Regions from separate parts of the Streptomyces sp. NPDC003247 genome, predicted to be linked through region 1. Evidence: riboswitches for the same ligand, from Rfam matches in the RefSeq annotation. Region 1 holds a riboswitch; each other region holds the start of a gene.
The links. Region 1 has a riboswitch for cyclic di-AMP ahead of ACFYWQ_RS23540 (M23 family metallopeptidase). Riboswitches for the same ligand answer to the same signal wherever they lie in the genome.
Positions count from the first base shown of each region.

Region 2: linked by a shared signal. The riboswitch ahead of ACFYWQ_RS33790 (peptidoglycan DD-metalloendopeptidase family protein) and the one ahead of ACFYWQ_RS23540 (M23 family metallopeptidase) in region 1 are both predicted to bind cyclic di-AMP.
Region 3: linked by a shared signal. The riboswitch ahead of ACFYWQ_RS13155 (M23 family metallopeptidase) and the one ahead of ACFYWQ_RS23540 (M23 family metallopeptidase) in region 1 are both predicted to bind cyclic di-AMP.
Region 4: linked by a shared signal. The riboswitch ahead of ACFYWQ_RS05575 (transglycosylase SLT domain-containing protein) and the one ahead of ACFYWQ_RS23540 (M23 family metallopeptidase) in region 1 are both predicted to bind cyclic di-AMP.

Region 1 covers NZ_JBIAPF010000007.1:19,528-22,921, reverse strand. The annotation lists gene ACFYWQ_RS23555 (MarR family winged helix-turn-helix transcriptional regulator) at 1-211, opposite strand, end outside; gene ACFYWQ_RS23550 (dihydrofolate reductase family protein) at 349-1,485, shown strand; tRNA gene ACFYWQ_RS23545 (tRNA-Met) at 1,570-1,643, shown strand; cyclic di-AMP (ydaO/yuaA leader) riboswitch at 2,056-2,214, shown strand; gene ACFYWQ_RS23540 (M23 family metallopeptidase) at 2,222-3,247, shown strand; gene ACFYWQ_RS23535 (aldo/keto reductase) at 3,365-3,394, shown strand, end outside.
Region 2 covers NZ_JBIAPF010000012.1:155,389-158,782, reverse strand. The annotation lists gene ACFYWQ_RS33795 (hypothetical protein) at 1-455, opposite strand, end outside; gene ACFYWQ_RS33790 (peptidoglycan DD-metalloendopeptidase family protein) at 751-1,716, opposite strand; cyclic di-AMP (ydaO/yuaA leader) riboswitch at 1,721-1,878, opposite strand; gene ACFYWQ_RS33785 (alpha-galactosidase) at 2,186-3,394, opposite strand, start outside.
Region 3 covers NZ_JBIAPF010000003.1:867,462-870,855, reverse strand. The annotation lists gene ACFYWQ_RS13165 (M16 family metallopeptidase) at 1-401, shown strand, start outside; gene ACFYWQ_RS13160 (M16 family metallopeptidase) at 398-1,786, shown strand; cyclic di-AMP (ydaO/yuaA leader) riboswitch at 2,031-2,198, shown strand; gene ACFYWQ_RS13155 (M23 family metallopeptidase) at 2,212-2,967, shown strand; gene ACFYWQ_RS13150 (GntR family transcriptional regulator) at 3,266-3,394, shown strand, end outside.
Region 4 covers NZ_JBIAPF010000002.1:156,035-159,428, reverse strand. The annotation lists gene ACFYWQ_RS05580 (peptide MFS transporter) at 1-1,289, shown strand, start outside; cyclic di-AMP (ydaO/yuaA leader) riboswitch at 1,612-1,791, shown strand; gene ACFYWQ_RS05575 (transglycosylase SLT domain-containing protein) at 1,797-2,282, shown strand; gene ACFYWQ_RS05570 (HAD family hydrolase) at 2,349-3,176, opposite strand.

The DNA.
Region 1 (3,394 bases):
TCCGCGTGATCTTCAGCTTCTCCGCCAGACAGGTCATGCGCAGCCGCCGCTGCGGCGCCTCGGAGAGGTGGGCGAGGATCGAGTAGTACAGGTGGGGCATGCCGGCCTCCTGCTGGAGCTGCCGGTCGATCGCGTCCTCCAGGAGGAGGTATCCGGCGACGTACGCGCGCCAGGCGCGCTGCTCCTCAGGGGTGAGCCAGCGGGTCGTCATGCTCCCAGTGTAGGTTTGTTTCAAACTTGAACCAAGAGTTCCCAAGAGTCGCGGACCTCCTGCCGCCGACCCCCGCCGCGCCAGGACCCCGTGCACACCCCATGACCCCGTCGACCGTCCCCGGAGAGGCCGCGCCGATGCCGTACCCGTACGTCCTGCTGTCCGCAGCCGTCTCCCTCGACGGCTACCTCGACGACACCGGCCCCGACCGCCTGCTGCTCTCCGGCCCCGCCGACTTCGACCGGGTCGACGAGGTGCGGGCCTCCGTGGACGCCATCCTGATCGGCGCCGGCACCCTCCGCGCCGACAACCCCCGCCTCCTGGTCAACGCGCCCGAGCGCCGGGCCGCGCGCCGGGCGGCCGGCCGGCCGGAGTACCCCCTCAAGGTCCTGGTCAGCGGCTCCGGCGAACTGGACCCGGCGGCGCTGTTCTGGCACACCGGCGGCGAGAAAGTCGTGTACACCACCGACCCGGGCGCCGAGCGCGCCCGCTCGCTCGGCCTCGCCGCCGACGTCGTCCCCCTCGGGCCCCGCCTCGACTGGCGCCGGCTCCTGGAACACCTCCACGACGTCCGGGGCGTGCGCCGGCTCATGGTGGAGGGCGGCGGCACCATCCACAGCCAGCTCCTGCGGGAAGGCCTCGCCGACGAACTCCAGCTCGTCCTGGCGCCCCTCTTCGTGGGCGACCCGGACGCGCCCCGGCTCTTCGGGCCCGGCGGCTACCAGGGCGGACGGCTGCGCCTGGTCGAGACACGGCGCCTCGACGACGTCGTCCTGATGCGCTACGAGCCCACCGCGCCCGGCGCCGGCCCGCTCCCCACCGCCGCCGACCGGCACTGGCTGGCCCTCGCCTGTGAGCTGGCCGCCGCCTGCCCGCCGTCGCGGACCGCGTTCAGCGTGGGCGCGGTGGTGGTGGCCGCGGACGGGACGGAGCTGGCCCGCGGCCACTCCCGCGAGGCCGGCGACCCCGTCGTCCACGCCGAGGAGGCCGCCCTCGCGAAGATCGACCCCGCCGACCCCCGCCTGGCCACGGCCACCGTCTACAGCAGCCTCGAACCCTGCGCCCGCCGCTCCTCCCGCCCGACCCCCTGCGCCCGCCTCGTCCTCGCCGCGGGCGTCCGCAGGGTGGTGACGGCCTGGCGCGAACCCGACACCTTCGTGACCGACGCCGACGGCACCGGCCTGCTGACGGCCGCGGGCGTCGACGTCGCCGTCCTGCCCGAGTACGAGGAACGGGCCAAGGAGCCCAACCTGCATCTGCTGCACGGCGGTTGAGCCGGGCCGGGGCCCGTGGGGGGCGGCCCCGGGGAAGCCGTGTGCTTCAGGCCCCGCGGATGGCGTACACTGGTGTCATACCGACGCGGGGTGGAGCAGCTCGGTAGCTCGCTGGGCTCATAACCCAGAGGTCGCAGGTTCAAATCCTGTCCCCGCTACTGAAGGCCGAGGGCCGGAATCCTGATCACAGGATTCCGGCCCTCGGTGTGTTGCGCCGTCGCGCGCCCCCAGGGCCTCCGGCGCACGCCCCCGAGTCTTCGGTGCCCGCCCAGACGTCTTCGGCGTCCGCCCAGACGTCTTCGGCGTCCGCCCAGACGTCTTCGGCGCCTCCCTCACGGAACGTGAGCGGGTGAGCGCCCTGCGCATAACAACTGAGTCACCATCAAAAAGGCCTTGGCGGGCGCAGCGTGTTCGACACCGGGTCAACTCGCCCTGATTTCATCGACCCTGAGGTATAAGTCCAGGCCATCAATGTTGTTGATCAAGGGGAACGGCTTGGAAACCCAGCCCCGGGTCTATTAACGTTCGATAACGCAGCGCGGTCGTCCCAGCCGTCACAAGAGGCGGCTCCGTGCGCACGCGCCGAATCCCGTAAGGGAACCGGGGAACCACCACCTTGGGGTGAATCACGCGGAGCCGCCGTGAGGTAACGGCCGGTATACGCGCGTAGGAGACCTTCCCGCTCCGAACCCGTCAGCTAACCCGGTAGGCGACGGAAGGAAAGGAGTACGCCCGCGTGGCGTCCAACCGGCCTGCCCCAGAAGCCCCGAGCGCGCCCAGCCAGACCTTCGGCTACGGCGGCTACCGCACCGACGAGGGCCCCTGGGAGGAGTGGAACCCCACCGCGGATTCCGTTCGCCCGGTACGCGGCCGGCACCGCGTCGCGAAGCAGCGCGGCGGACTCGCCCGCAGCTCCACCGTTCTCGGCGTCGGTGTCATAGCCGCCGTCGGCGCGGGCGGCATGGCCAGCGCCAACACCGGCAAGCCCCCGGTCTCCATCTCCATGCCGGACCTCCCCTCCGTGGGTTCCCTGATCTCGGACGACGACACCCCCGAGGAATCCACGGCGTCCGCCCTCAGCAGCTTCGGCACCACGGCCGCCGACGACGACGGCGGCGACAGCTCCGCCGACGCCGGCGAGGCGCTGCGCAGCCGGATCATGGCGCAGGCCGAGTCGCAGCAGACCCAGCTCGAGACCAAGGCGCAGGCCGCCGCCGAGGCCGCCGCCGCCAAGGCCGAGGCCGACGCGGCCGCCAAGGCGGAGAAGGAGGCGGAGGCCAAGGCCGCCGCCGCGAAGAAGAAGGCCGCCGAGGAGGCCGCGAAGAAGGCCGAGGCCGAGCGCCTCGCCGAGCTCGCCAAGCAGTACACGCTGCCGACCTCCTCGTACACCATCACCTCGACGTTCGGTCAGGCCGGCGCCTACTGGTCCTCCGGCTACCACACCGGCCTCGACTTCGCCGCCCCCACCGGCACCCTGATCAAGGCCATCCACAGCGGCACCATCACCTCGGCGGGCTGGGACGGGTCGTACGGGTACAAGACCGTGCTCACCCTCGACGACGGCACCGAACTCTGGTTCGCCCACCAGTCGTCCATCAGTGTCAGCGTCGGCCAGAAGGTCTCCACCGGTGACGTGATCGGCCGCGTCGGCGCCACCGGCAACGTCACCGGCGCCCACCTCCACCTGGAGGTCCACCCCGGTGGCAGCAGCACGGGCGTCGACCCCGCGGCCTGGCTCCGGGACAAGGGGCTCAACCCCTGAGGCCGTCCCGTAGGCCCTGAGTCTTCCGGGGGCCGGTGAGGTGGTCTCCCGGATGTTTGCGAACACTTGGCCGGAGGCGTGAAATACACGCCTCCGGCCGAGGCGTTGCCATGGAGCATGACGTCTCTGCGCAAGCTCGGCTCCTCC
Region 2 (3,394 bases), on a different contig from region 1:
CCGTCGCCGTCGAGGTCGCCGGGCCAGGCGTGCTGGACGGTGTAGCCGTCGGCCGCGGCGAGCGGGATCTCGGCGTACCCGTCGGCGAAGTCGAGGGCGGCGGAACTCGGCCGCTGCTCGTGTCCGTCGACCACCGCGCGCACGGTGTAGGTCCCCGTGCCCCGGGAGTCGTCCTGGTAGGTCGTCGACTTCCTGATCGGCTCGCGGTTCAGCCGGCGGCCGTTCTTGTACACGTTGAAGGCGATCGCGTCGCCGTACCGGGCGTACTCGGTGCCGAGCAGGCGCCAGCTGAGGAAGGTGCCCTCGCCGGACGGTACGGCGACCAGGCCGCGGTCGAGGTTCTCGACGATCCGGCGCGGCTGCTCGGCGGCCTGACCGGTGGGCGCGGAGAAGAGTCCGGCGAGCAGGGCGGCGGCGGTGACGGCGACGGTTCTTCGGCGTCGGGAGGGGTTCACTAGTGGTCCTTCACGATGAGCGTGGTCGTGTGGTCGGCCACCTCGCGATGGCCCGGCCGCCGTCCACGGAGCCGAACGGCGTTCGAGGAATCGGACATGCGGAAGGGGTGGGGAAAGCGGTTGTCCCTTGCCGGAGATCACTGTGTCCCTCCTCCGCCCCCGCTGTCGACGGTCCGGCGGGACCTGCCACACGACCGCAATACAGTGATCATGAACGCGCAAAGACACCGAAGGCCGGACCCTGGGAACGGGTCCGGCCTTCGGTGGCGTGTCGGGCGGGTGGTCGTGCGACCGGTCAGCCGACGGAGACCCCGTGCGAGCGGAGGTAGGCGACCGGGTCGATGTCCGAGCCGTAGTTCGGCGTGGTGCGGATCTCGAAGTGCAGGTGCGGGCCGGTCACGTTGCCGGTCGCGCCGGACAGACCGATCTGCTGGCCCGCGGAGACGGTCTGGCCGGCCGAGACGGAGAGCGAGGAGAGGTGGGCGTACTGGGCGTAGTAGCCGTCGGCGAGCTTGATGACGACCTGGTTGCCGTAGGCGCCGCCCCAGCCGGCGGAGACGACCGTGCCCGCGCCGACGGCCTTGAGGGAGGTGCCGGTCGAGACGACGAAGTCGACGCCGGTGTGGTAGCCGCTGGACCACATGCTGCCGGACATCCGGTACGGGGTGCCGATGGCGGCGCTCGCCACGGGGAGGACGAAGCCGCTGGAGGCGGTGGTGTTCCCGGCGCTCTCCGTGGTCGACCCGGCGGCGGAGCCGGAGGACTTCGCCGACGTCGAGGACTGCGTGGACTTCGACGACTGCGACGACTTCGAGGAGGAGGAACCGGACGACGTGGACGGCGACTTGGTGGTACCGGTCGTGGCCGCCTTCTCACCGATCGACAGCTTGAGGCCCGGGTGGATCAGCGACGGGTTCGCGCCGACGGCCTGACGGTTGTCCTCGTACAGCTCCTGCCAGCCGCCGCTGACGCTCTGCTCGTCCGCGATCTTCGAGAGGTAGTCGCCGGCCACCACCGTGTAGGTCCGGGTCTCGGTGGCGGACGTCGCGTCGGCGGCGGCCTGCTGCGCCGCCGGAGCGGCCTGGACGGACGTCTCCGCGACGGCGGAGACCGACCGGGCCGCCGACTGGGCCGGTGCGGCATGGGCGCCGGCGGCACCCATGAGCGGGAGGGCGAGCGCGGCGCCGCCCGTTCCGGCGACGGCGATGGAGCGGGTGAAGCGCGGGGTCTTCGGGCGGCGGTGCTTACCCTTCGCGGGCATGTCGCATTCCTCTCCGGCGCCTGCGAGGTGAGCTGTCGGGTGCGGGCTGGAGATGCCCGGCCGCGCCGAGGCACGGCTTTACCCCTAGCCGTTCCGGAGACCGGAACAGGCGGTTCTACCTGTGGGTCCCCCGCTCCTGCCACGTACGGGTGAGTGTGTGCGGGCTCCGGGCGGCGGCAGGATTGGGCGTCCGTCCGGATTGGTGTGGAACGTAAGCGACCAGGACGCACAGGAACAAGCAGCGGTTGCGCTGTTCACGCCTTTCTCTTGATCCTCTGTGAGAATTCCCCGTCACTTTCCGTGTACCGCGGGGCCCGCACTTCCCGGAACGCCCATGAGAAACGCATTGATTACGTGAGCATGACGGGCGACGCACGGTCACGGATATGACGCTCCTCACGTGACACGCCTCCAGGCTTCTTTATTCCAGAGCGAGTTGTGATGAAGGAATTCAATCCGGACAGAACTCTCAGATGCGACGCAGCCGGATAACCGCCGCATCGAGGTCGCGGCGCAGCCCGGTGCGCAGCCCGTGGTGCAACAGCACCGCCCCTCGGCGCACTTCACCCGTTTCAAGGCATTCGTACGACTCTGCCGGGTCCAGGCCGCGCAGCCGCAGCGCCGGTGCCGGCTCGCCGTAGCGCTGCGCCTGGAGCCAGGCGAGGACGACGCTCTCGTCCCCGCGCACGTACTGCACGGCGCTCAGGCCGCCCTCCGGGGGCCGCAGCCGGTACAGGTCGCCGTGCTGCACGAGGGGCCGGATCTCCTTGTACAGCTCGACCCAGCCGCGCGCCTCGGTGAGCTCATCCTCGGTCCACTCGGAGAGGTCTCCGCCGACGCCGAGCACACCGGCCATGGCACTGACGAACCGGAAGCGCAGCGAGCTGACCCGGCCGTTGAGCTGGGTGTTGGGGCTGTCGGTGACCCAGGCGGCCATGATCCGCGCCGGGTGCACCTGGCTGAAGCCGTGCTGGATGGCGAGCCGGTCCAGCGGGTCGGTGTTGTCGGACGTCCACACCTGGTCGGTCCGGCTCGCGATCCCGAGGTCGATCCGCCCACCGCCACCGGAGCAGGACTCGAAGGCGACGCCCGGGTGGGCCGCCCGCAACCGGTCGAACAGCGCGTACAGGGCGCGCACGTGGTCGACCCAGAGCCGCTGCGGATAGGGGTCGTCCGGCCAGCCGGCGTCGGTGAAGCAGCGGTTGAAGTCCCACTTGACGTAGTCGACGGGCGCGCTGGACAGGAGGGTGTCGAGCTGCTGCCAGAGGTACTCCTGGACGTCCTCGCGGGCGAGGTTGAGGACGAGCTGGTTGCGGAATTCCGTCCGCTTCCGCCCGGGCTGGAACTGGACCCAGTCGGGGTGCGCCCGGTAGAGGTCGCTGTCCGGATTGACCATTTCGGGCTCGACCCAGATGCCGAACTGCATTCCGAGCGCGTGCACCTGGTCCGCGAGCGGCTTGAGGCCGTTGGGGAAGCGGTCGGGGTTGGGGCGCCAGTCGCCGAGTCCCGCGTGGTCGCCGGTGCGGGCCCCGAACCAGCCGTCGTCGACCACGAACAGCTCGACGCCGATGGCCGCGGCGCGGCGCGCGAGGGTCGCCTGCTGTTCCTCCGAGATGTCGAAGAACGTGGCCTCCCAGGAGTTGAAGAGCACGGGCCGGTCCCGCTCGGCGTCCGGGAT
Region 3 (3,394 bases), on a different contig from region 1:
AGACCTCCGGCGACGTGGAGGTGCCCGTCATCGAGGCCGCCATCGACGAGGAGCTCGCCCGGTTCGCCGAGGAGGGCCCCACGCCGGAGGAGATGGAGCGGGCCCAGGCCCAGCTGGAGCGCGAGTGGCTGGACCGTCTCGGCACGGTCGCCGGCCGCGCCGACGAACTGTGCCGGTTCGCCGTGCTCTTCGGCGACCCGCAGCTCGCCCTGACCGCCGTCCAGCGCGTGCTGGAGGTCACGGCGGAGGAGGTGCGGGAGGTCGCCGAGGCCCGTCTGCGTCCCGACAACCGGGCCGTGCTGGTCTACGAGCCCGTCGAGGGCGCTGAAGAAGGCGCCGAGGGCGCCGAGGGCGCCGACGACACCACCGACGCGGACGAGAACGAGGAGGCGGCCAAGTGACCGAGCTCGCCACGATGGACTTCCACCCCCAGCCGCAGGCGGGCGACGCCAGGCCGTGGGCGTTCCCGGCCCCCGCGCGCGGGGCGCTCGACAACGGCCTGACCGTCCTGCACTGCCACCGCCCGGGGCAGCAGGTGATCGCCGTCGAGATCATCCTCGACGCGCCCCTGGACGCCGAGCCGGCCGGTCTCGACGGTGTCGCCACGATCATGGCGCGGGCCTTCTCGGAGGGCACCGACAAGCACTCCGCCGAGGAGTTCGCCGCCGAGCTGGAGCGCTGCGGCGCGACCCTCGACGCGCACGCCGACCACCCCGGCGTCCGGCTGAGCCTGGAGGTCCCGGCCTCCCGCCTGGCCAAGGCCCTCGGTCTGATCGCCGACGCCCTGCGGGCACCCGCGTTCGCCGACAGCGAGGTCGAGCGCCTGGTGCGCAACCGCCTCGACGAGATCCCGCACGAGCTGGCCAACCCCTCCCGGCGTGCCGCCAAGGAGCTCTCCAAGGAGCTCTTCCCGGCCGGCACGCGCATGTCGCGTCCGCGCCAGGGCACCGCCGACACGGTCGAGAAGATCGACTCCGGGGCCGTCCGGGCCTTCTACGAGAAGCACGTCCGCCCCGCCACGGCCACCGCGGTGGTCGTCGGCGATCTGACGGACATCGACCTCGACGCGCTCCTCGGCGACACCCTGGGCGCCTGGACGGGCTCCTCGGCCCAGCCGCGGCCGGTGCCGCCGGTGACCGCCGACGACACCGGCCGGGTCGTCATCGTGGACCGCCCCGGCGCCGTCCAGACGCAGCTGCTGATCGGCCGCATCGGTCCCGACCGGCACGCGCGCGTGTGGCCCGCGCAGGTGCTCGGCACGTACTGCCTCGGCGGCACCCTCACCTCCCGCCTGGACCGCGTCCTGCGCGAGGAGAAGGGCTACACCTACGGCGTGCGCTCCTTCGGCCAGGTGCTGCGCTCCGCGCCGGACGGCACGGGCGCCGCGATGCTCGCCATCAGCGGCTCCGTGGACACCCCCAACACCGGCCCCGCGCTGGAGGACCTCTGGAAGGTGCTGCGCACCCTCGCCGCCGAGGGGCTCACCGACGCCGAGCGGGACGTCGCCGTGCAGAACCTGGTCGGTGTCGCGCCGCTGAAGTACGAGACCGCCGCGGCCGTGGCCGGCACCCTGGCCGACCAGGTCGAGCAGCACCTGTCCGACGACTACCAGGCGACGCTGTATCAGCAGCTCGCCGCGACCGGCACCGTGGAGGCCACCGCGGCGGTCGTCAGCGCCTTCCCGGTGGACCGCCTGGTGACCGTGCTCGTCGGTGACGCCGGCCGGATCAAGGACGCGGTCGAGGCCCTGGGCATCGGTGAGGTGAAGGTCGTCCCGGCCGAGTAGCGACGGGGGTCCCCCTGCGGCGAGGTGCGCGCCCCGAGGTGGCAGGGACGCGTGCGGGGCCCTGGCGACCGGCCGGTCGCCAGGGCCCTTCGACGTCTGAAAGGGATGTCCGAATTGAGGGAGAGGCTGCCTGTCTGCCCTGTGGCATGCGCTACAAAAACCCCGGCACGTTTGGGGATCGATCACGGGCGCGTCTAGGTTCGTCCGGGCTGTTCGTCGGGCAGTGCGCCGCGTCCGCGGCACCGGACAGCCATCGCCGAGTCCCCGTACGGCGCGAGCCAGGGGAGCCGGGGACCCAACGATGAAGTCCCTGGGGTGAATCGGACGCCCGCGCGTGTCGCGAGGGGGTCCGTAGGAGACCTTCCTGCTCCGAACCCGTCAGCTAACCCGGTAGGCGAGAGGGAAGGAAAGGACCGCTCAACTTCATGGCGTTCACCTGCGCCACCGGGAAGCACCGTCGTCCCGGCCGGATGAAGCGCACCTCCGCCCGCGCGGCGGGCATCGCGGCGCTCACCACCACCGGCGTCATCGGCACCGCCGCCTCCGGTCCCGCCCTCGCCGCGGAGCCCTCCGCCGAGCAGACCGGGCTCATCCCCGTCGTCGCCATCGGTGACACGGTCGCCGAGCGGATCGACGAGCAGGCCGCCGCGCAGAAGCAGGCCGCGCAGGCGGAGGCCGCGCGCAAGGAGGCCGCCGCCGAGGCCGCCGAGAGGGTCAAGGAGGAGCGCGAGGCACGTGCCCGCGCCGCCCGTGAGGCCGAGCGCAAGCGCCTCAACGCCTTCGTGGCGCCGATCACCGGCTCCTACGTCTCCACCGCCTACCGGGCGAGCAGCTCCCTGTGGTCGTCCGGGAGCCACACCGGCATCGACTTCCACGCCTCGACCGGCACCACCGTGCACGCGGTCGGCACCGGCACCGTCGTCGAGGCCGGCTGGGGCGGTGCCTACGGCAACCAGGTCGTGCTCCGGATGAGCGACGGCACGTACACCCAGTACGGCCACCTGTCGTCGATCAGCGTCTCGGTGGGCCAGAAGGTCACCGCCGGCCAGCGGATAGCCCTCTCCGGCGCGACCGGCAACGTCACCGGCCCGCACCTGCACTTCGAGGCCCGCACGAGCGCCGAGTACGGCTCGGACATCGACCCGGTCGCCTACCTCCGCAAGCACGGTGTGAGCCTCTGACCACGTCGGGGGCCGATCTCCTGAACGACGTCAGGGGCCCGGCCTCCGGCGACACCCGGTGACGCACGCGAACCGCCGGCACCACCCGGCGACGCGTCCCCGCCTGTGACGGCACCCGGCGACACATCCTCCCGCCCCGGCCCCCGCGGCCGGGGCTTTCGCCGTTTTCATGCGCCTCGTTGTCCAAAAAATATCCCTGGATTCCGGCCCGCCGTCGGAATGTGCGGCTCACTGCAATAGAGTCACTGAACACACGTCATTCGTCGACGTTTCACGGGGATTAAGGCGGAGGTCGGTCATGCGTATTCCGGCGCACTCGGTGTGCACGGCCATCCGGGACGACATCGTCGCGGGTGTCTACGAGCGCGGCAGCCGCCTCACCGAGGAACTCCTCGCCCGCCGCTACGGCGTCTCCCGCGTCCCCGTC
Region 4 (3,394 bases), on a different contig from region 1:
CCGGCGATCACCGCCGCGACGCGGACTTCGCCCTCTACTGCTCGGCGCTCGGCCTCGGCGCCCTCGCGGGACCGGTGATCATCGGCGGACTCGGCGACCACCACGGCCGGCACTGGGGGTTCGCGGCGGCCGCGGTCGGCATGACGTGCGGCCTGGCGCAGTACGCGACCGGCCGCCGCCACCTGACCGGCCGCCTTCACCTGACCGGCCGCCCTCGCCCGACCGGGAGCCTTCACCCGACCGGGAGCCCTCCCCCGACCGGCCACCCTCACCCGACCGGGAGCCCTCCCCCGACCGACCCCCCTCACCCGACCGGGAGCCCTCCCCCGACCGGGAGCCTGACCGGCCGCCCTCGCCCGACCGGGAGCCTTCACCCGACCGGACGAAGGCGCACGCGCACCCCGCGATCGACGCCGACGGCCGTCAGGGTCGCCCTCTCCCCCCGGTCCCTCGCGCGCTCGGCCCCGGTACGCCGGGCGGTCCACCGGGCCGTCACCGGGGCCGTGGTCGTCACCGCGTTCGCGGTCTACCTGGCCGCGTCGGGGTGGCTCACCCTTGACGTTGTCGTGAACCTGCTCACCTTGCTCGCGGTGCTCGCCCCGGTCGCCTGCTTCGCGGTGCTGTTCACCAGCCCGGCGGTGACCGCGCGGGAGCGCGGCCGGTTGCGTCCGTGCGTCGTGCTGTTCCTCGCCTCGACCGCGTTCGACCTCGCGCTCCTCCAGGCATGTTCCACGACACTGCTGCCGGCCCCGGCGGGCGCCGGGGCCACGATCCCCGGCTTCGACTTCCCGGTGAGCTGGTACCTGCCGGCGCTCTGCGCCGCCGAGGCCGCCCTCGCTCCCGTGGTGGCGTTCCTGTGGGCGCGGCCGGGCCGCCGCGGGCCGGGCACCGGGCCCACGACCGCACTCGGGGTCGTCCTCGGCGGCTCGGCGTCCCTGCTGCTGGTGGTGCCGACGAGCGGGCACGGCGGCAGCGACGCGCACCCCATGTCCGGTGGGTGGATCGTCGGCTCGTGCCTGCTGCTCGGCCTCGGCGGCGTCCTCGTGAAGGCTTCGGGACTGTCGGCCACCACCAGGCTCGCCCCGGCCGCGTTCGCCGGGTGGACCACGGCGCTGTGGTTCCTCTCCGCGGCGCTCGCGGGCGGCATCCAGGCGCAGGTGGCGCGGCTCCACGACGACGTGTCCCGGCCCGTCCTCTTCGGCGTCAGCGGCGCGATGGCGGTCGCCGCCGGCCTGGCCGTACTGGCCGCGTCGCCCTGGCTGCACCGCACGACACGCCCCGTCCACTGACCCCCGCCGCCGACTCACCGGCACAACACGCCCTTTTACAAAGGACTTAGGGCTCATTGTCCGTTTGGCCCCTATTGTACTGACGGGTGAGTTGGCTCACTCCCCACCCCCACCTCACTCCCCACGCCGAAACCTGTGACTCCGCTTTGCGCCAAGCCAGTTGACGTTTCACGACAGCAAAGGATCAAGCACCCCATACCGCTCGGATCATGGTCAATAGGGGTGTGGTGTGACTCCGCCACTTGTTCCGGACATGTGCTCTCGCATACGTTCCCGCCACAAGTCGGGCGGACGCCGAATCCTGCCGCCGCCCTTCACCACCCATCGACGAACACTCACGCACGGCAGGAGCGGGGGACCCAGGTAGAACGCCGGGCCGTACGTCACGCACGTAACGGCCCCGGCTAGGGGTGAAGTCGCGCCGCCGTACCCGTACGGCGGCCGGCCGGGCACCTCCCCGCCCGAACCCGACAGCTCACCCCGCAGGCGCCGGAGAGGAATTCCGCCATGTCTGCTGCCGCTCAGCCCCGCCGCACCCGCCTCGCCCGCACCGTCGCCGCCGTCTGCACCGGCGCCGCCGTGCTCTCCCTTCCGTTCATGGCCGCCACCAGCGCCTCCGCCGCCCCCACGACGTCGGTCACCACCACGTCGGCCACCACGGTCGCCGGGTACCCCGACAACCTCGACGGCTGGATCCGCGAGTCGCTCGCGATCATGGCCGAGCGGGGCATCCCGGGCACGTACAACGGCATCCACCGCAACATCCTCCGCGAGTCGTCGGGCAACCCGAAGGCCATCAACCTCTGGGACTCCAACGCGGCCAAGGGCACCCCGTCCAAGGGGCTGCTCCAGGTCATCGACCCGACCTTCGCCGCGTACCACGTGCCCGGCACCTCGTACGACCCGTACGACCCGGTCGCCAACATCACCGCGGCCTGCAACTACGCGGCCGCGCGCTACGGCTCCATCGACAACGTGTTCGGCGCGTACTGACCTACGCCGGGCGCGGGACACGCTCCTGCGGGGTGTGTCCCGCGGGACACACCCACGGGACTCGCCCTAGGGGAAGAGTCGTTCGAGGACGACGGCCACGCCGTCGTCCTCGTTCGACGTCGTCACCTCGTCGGCCACCGCCTTCAGCTCGGGGTGGGCGTTGGCCATCGCGACACCGCGCGCCGCCCAGTCGAACATCGGGATGTCGTTGGGCATGTCACCGAAGGCCAGCGTGTCCTCGGGCCTCAGCCCGAGGTGTTCGGCGGCCAGCGCCAGCCCCGTCGCCTTGGTGATGCCGCACGGCTGGAGTTCCACCGTGCCCGGCCCGGACATGGTGACGGTCGCGAGCGAACCGACCACCGAGCGGGCCGTCGCCGCCAACTCGTCGTCGGACAGGGTGGGGTGGCGCAGCAGCACCTTGCTGATGGGCTCGCACCACAGGTCGTCGCGCGACCCGACGCGCAGGGCCGGCAGGGTCGGGTGGGGCATCCGGTAGCCCGGCTCGATGAGCGTCAGCCCGTCGACGCCGTCCTGGTCGACGGCCGCGTACACCTCGCCGACCTCGGCCTCGATCTTCCCCAGCGCGGTCTCCGCCAGCTCCCGGTCCAGGGTGACCGACCACAGCAGGCGGTCCGCGCCGGCGTCGTACACCTGTGCACCCTGGCCGCACACCGCGAGTCCCCGGCTGTGCAGGTTCGCCAGCAGCGGCCGGACCCGGGGTGCCGGGCGGCCCGTCACCACCAGGTGGCGGGCGCCGGCGGCCGCCACCCGCGCGAGCGCGTCGAGGGACCGGTCGGAGAAGGTGTCGTCGCCGCGGAGCAGCGTTCCGTCCAGGTCGGTGGCGATGAGGGAGTACGCGGCGCAGCGCGCGGCATCTGCGAAGGGTGCGGCCATGATCAGAGAATACGGATCCCCGCCGTCCCCAACTCACCTTCCCTTGTGGGCGATCCGCGGGAAGACGGGGAGGGACGGCCGGAAACGGCTTTCACACGCAACGCCGGGTACAGGGCGGTTAAAGGCCTCTGCACCGATTGGCAACAACATGCTCCGCTACCTACCGCCCGAACTACCTGGAGCGGTACCGTCCAAGTGTCCAGGGGGGACTTGATCGG